Regions from separate parts of the Prolixibacter sp. NT017 genome, predicted to be linked through region 1. Evidence: riboswitches for the same ligand, from Rfam matches in the RefSeq annotation. Region 1 holds a riboswitch; the other holds the start of a gene.
What was found. Region 1 has a riboswitch for thiamine pyrophosphate ahead of thiM (hydroxyethylthiazole kinase). Riboswitches for the same ligand answer to the same signal wherever they lie in the genome.

Region 1 (2,464 bases):
ATTTCTCTTTCGGCAGCGTGCCGTTCATCAATTCGTGCAAAAAGGGCAGCTTTAAAATGGCTGCATATACTTCTTCACTGGCCTTCCAGGCCTGTTCACTCCATTTCATTGGGTACTCTTTTTTTAATGGCTAATTTTAGTTCTCTGGCAGCTTGTTGGGGATTATCGGCAGACGAAATGGCTGAAACAACCGCAATACCGTCGGCTCTGCTATCCATTACCTGCGCTGCATTTTGCAGATTGATCCCTCCGATGGCTACTGCCGGATGCCGGGACAGGGAGGTCGCTTCTTTTAACCCCTCCAAACCAAACGGCTGCAGCGTATCGGTTTTGGTCAATGTGGCAAACACCGGTGAAATCCCGATATAATCCACATCCATCCGGTTGGCTTTCTCTACCTGTTGCATCGTTTCGACCGATAAGCCCAGGATTTTATTCTTACCCAAAATCCCGCGGGCCACCTGCCAGGGCATGTCGCTTTGCCCAATGTGTAATCCATCTGCATCTACGGCCAGGGCAATATCCAGCCGGTCGTTGATAACTAACGGGATGTGTAGAGGATCGAGCAAAGCTTTCATGCGAATTCCCAGTTCATAGAATTCGCGGGTCGTGCCATCCTTTTCCCGTAGCTGAACCATGGTCACGCCTCCCTTTACCGCTTCCTCCACGATATAGCTAAGCGAGCGACCGTTGGACAGTTCCCGATCGGTTACCAGGTACAGACTTAAGTCGAAGGAAGTCATAACCGGAAAGTTTGTGCGATATCGGCTTCCGATAGCTGGTAAAGCGTATCGATAAATTGAAGCTGTAATGAACCCGGACCGGAGGACTTATCAGTGGCCAGTTCGCCGGCAATTCCCATCACGGCCATGGCATGCGTGGCCGCTTTCAATGCGTCGCTGTTAACTGCTGCAAAAGCGCCGATCACAGCTGTTGCCGTACATCCCATCCCGGTCACTTTCGGCATGAGAAGGGAGCCGTTTTTAATGGTGTGAACACGGATTCCATCCGTGATGAAATCCTCCGGACCGCTGATCACCACGACTGCTCCATTCCGGCTGGCCAGTTCGTTGGCACTATCGAGCGCCGAACGACTAGTCGCTGTACTATCCACCCCTTTCGTCCGTGCTTTGGCATGGGCCAAAGCCATAATTTCGGAGCCATTGCCCCGGATAAAATCCGGCCGGCATTGTTCCAGGATTTGGGCGGCTACTTCATTCCGGTAAGGTGTAGCCCCTACTCCAACCGGATCGAAAACAACAGGGATACCTTTTTCCCTGGCTGCTTTTCCCGCCAACAGCATCGCGTCGACCCAGTGCCGGCTAAGTGTTCCCATGTTGATCACCAACGCCGAGGCGATTCGGACCATATCGGCTACCTCCTCCGGCGCATGGGCCATCACCGGGGAAGCCCCTACGGCCAGTAAGGCATTGGCCGTGTTATTCATCACCACGTAATTGGTGATGTTGTGTACCAGGGGCGATTGCTCCCGTACCGCTTTCAAATCAGTGCTAATGGATTTTGCATCAATCATAGTTCTTAATTTTTGAGCACCATTAACAACCGGATTCAGGAAAATGCATTTGAACCGAGCACGTCTGCTCTCCATCCATTCAATAAAAAAGCCGCTCCGCAGAACTGCGAAACGGCTTGTATCTATTCTATCAAATGAATCGACAAATACAATCCTCGTTTCCCTCCGCTGTTATGATACATTTCAGGTTTAAAGGGTATAATCTCAGACTGCCATTTCTCCGGCAGACACCCCTAACGAGATAAGGCAAAGGTATTAAAATTTCATTTTTGGCAACATCCGGCACAACAAATTTGCATCCCGGTCATTAAACTGCTTACAACCCCCCCATAAAAAACCCTTATAGGGATCAGATGAAGATCCTTATAAGGATCGGCAACAGATGGTAGTAACCCTTTTCCGAAAAAGGTTATAAGGATCAGAGGAAAATCGTTATAAGGATCTGCAGTGGATAGTACTAACTACCAGCCGTAGGTAGTTACCAGTATCTGCTTCCGGTAGTACTAACAACCAGCCACGGGTAGTTACCTTATCCCTCGACCGGTAGTTATAAGTACCTGACACGGGTAGTTACAACTACCGGCGCCGAATACCGGATAACCGGAGTAGCGTCGTGGGCGTATTCTCTCATTATACAACCGGAACATTACGAAAGAGAACAATTGTTTCAAAAGAATGATCCCGACGGTCGTTGGGACACAAATCAAAGTGCTCCTTCTACCCATGTCATGGTTTGGTCTTTTCGGGCACACATGCCTTAATCCCTGCACAAAACCATTCCCGCTCGCTCCTGCCCAGTGAAATATGCAACTGATTTCACAGGGCCTACCCGGGCGACTTTGACGAGAGCCACATTCATCTCTTCGCGGTAATGCTGGGCGTCAACACAATGAAGAATATTGAATTAATAATAAGCAGACATTCCGGAAT
Region 2 (2,464 bases), 1.3 Mb from region 1:
CACTCAACCTTCGTTTGATATTGTAACTGATACCATCCAAGTTCACAATTATCTCAACTTCCAACAGGTTTCAGCGGTGCTGAATATTCCGGTGGAAGAGCTTCGTGATTTAAACCCGCAATATCGCAGAGACATTATTCCAGCGACAGCGAAGAAGGCATACACGCTGAAGATTCCGGCCAATAAAACCTCGGATTTCATCGATAAGGAATCGTTTGTATTCGCTTACAACCGCGATAAGTTCTTCCCCAACAACAAAATTGTTGTTCCCAGTCGCCATTATTCCTACTTCACTCCGGGTGATGTGGCAGGCAAAGACAAAGTTTACTATACTGTGAAACGGGGAGACAACGTGGGCTTTATTGCAGAATGGTTTCATGTGAGAGCTTCCCAGGTAAGGTACTGGAATAATATTCACCGAAACCTGATTCGCGTTGGACAGAAACTGGTCATTTATGTTCCCAAAGGAAAAGGAGCACATTACAAGCAGTACAACTCAATGACCTTCGCACAAAAGCAATCGGGTAAAGTACCTGCCAACAGAGCAGTTCAGTCAACAGTAGATACTGATGGCCCGTATACTATTTACACAGTGCGCAGGGGAGACAATCTCTGGACGATTGCACGGAAATATCCGGGAGTTTCCAATTTTGATATCATGAAGATGAATGGAATCAAAGATGCGAAAAGCCTGAAACCAGGCCAACGGATTAAAATTCCAACGAATGCATAAAGTAAAATGAAATAAAGAACAAGGGCTGGCGAACACCAGCCCTTTTCTTTTTTCTAATTCATTTTGCACCGGAGTAATTTTGGAGCACTCGAACTCCGGCGAGGTAAAAAGGCAATTAGAATAAAAAGGAGTATGTGCAATAATAACTTTTTATGTCCATACATACAAATTTTCGACTTAATTTTCAGAGTCATAACTCCTTTTCTTCCCATCACCATTCCCATTAAGAACTGTCAGCATCCTGCATTCTTTATTTCCTTTTCAACTCCACTTTCATTCCTCTATTTACAATTTTTTACTTACTCTATTTTCCTGATTTCATGGTGACTCCTGCTTCGGAAAAATGACAGTAAGTCCGTTTCCCGCCCATATTCATACGGGTTCTAAATATTTCTATACCTTTGTACCGCTTTCAAACAATGGGGTGCCTTAAATAACAGGCTGAGAACATACCCTTTGAACCTGTCCGGGTAATTCCGGGTAGGGAACATGTGTTACTCTACTCCCATTGGTTTTTATTCATCTAAAAACCGATTTAAAATGAAAAAAATTCTTGCTTTATGGCTGCTGCAGCTGATCTTCCTTTCAGCGAATGCGCAGAACACGTTGAACGGACGTGTGGAAAATGAAAAAGGCCAACCGCTCATCGGTGCCAATGTTGTTATCGAGAACACATTTGTCGGGATGCCAACCGACCCAAACGGAGAGTTTCGTTTTGAAAATTTAAAAACAGGAAACTACGTGCTAAAAGTTTCTTACCTGGGATACCAGCCGGTTTCCCGAAAAATTACCGTACCGGTAAAAGGAAAACTTGCCATTACCATGAAATCTTCAGCGGTACTGGCTGATGAAGTAATTGTTTCGGCAACACGTGCCGGAGACAAAACGCCTGTTGCCTATTCCGATGTGTCGAAAAAGAGCATCGAAGAACAAAATATGGGACAAGATATTCCCTATTTGCTGAGCATGACACCTTCGTTGGTGACAACATCGGATGCGGGAACGGGAATCGGCTACACAGGTTTCCGTATTCGGGGAACCGATGCCAACCGTATTAACGTGACTGTTAATGGTATTCCGGTAAACGACGCAGAATCGCACGGTGTATACTGGGTAGACTTGCCCGACCTGGCTTCATCGCTCCAAAATGTGCAGGTTCAGCGCGGAGTGGGAACATCGACGAACGGAGCCGGCGCATTTGGTGCAACCATCAATATGCAAACGAACAATCTGAACAAAGACGCTTACGCGGAAGTGAACTCTTCTGCCGGCTCGTTCAACACGTTTAAAAATACAGTGTCGGCCGGGACCGGTTTATTGAATGGAAAATTCTCTTTCGACGCCCGACTTTCCAAAATTACTTCGGACGGTTACGTCGACCGCGGTTGGTCCGATTTAAAATCGTACTACCTCTCAGGGGGATATTACACAACCAAATCAATTCTGAAAGTCAACATCTTCTCCGGTATCGAAAAAACATATCAGGCCTGGTATGGAATTCCTTCCGATATGCTGGCGACCAACCGCCGGTATAATCCGGCCGGTGAGTACACCGATGCTCAGGGGAAAGCGCACTATTACAACAACGAAACCGACAATTACTGGCAGGACAACTACCAGTTGCTGTACTCCCATCGCTTCAATGAGCATCTTAATATGAATGCGGCACTGCATTACACGTACGGTCGCGGATATTACGAGGAATACAAGCCCGACCAAAGTTTCGTAGAT

Region 2: another riboswitch for thiamine pyrophosphate. It lies ahead of GJU87_RS15220 (TonB-dependent receptor); the one in region 1 lies ahead of thiM (hydroxyethylthiazole kinase).

What each region holds. Positions count from the first base shown of each region.
Region 1 is NZ_BLAV01000001.1:2,309,715-2,312,178, forward strand. It holds gene GJU87_RS09670 (TenA family protein) at 1-109, opposite strand, end outside; gene thiE (thiamine phosphate synthase) at 96-743, opposite strand; gene thiM (hydroxyethylthiazole kinase) at 740-1,534, opposite strand; TPP riboswitch at 1,678-1,779, opposite strand; gene GJU87_RS09685 (hypothetical protein) at 2,439-2,464, opposite strand, start outside.
Region 2 is NZ_BLAV01000001.1:3,646,902-3,649,365, forward strand. It holds gene GJU87_RS15215 (lytic transglycosylase domain-containing protein) at 1-733, shown strand, start outside; TPP riboswitch at 1,144-1,239, shown strand; gene GJU87_RS15220 (TonB-dependent receptor) at 1,274-2,464, shown strand, end outside.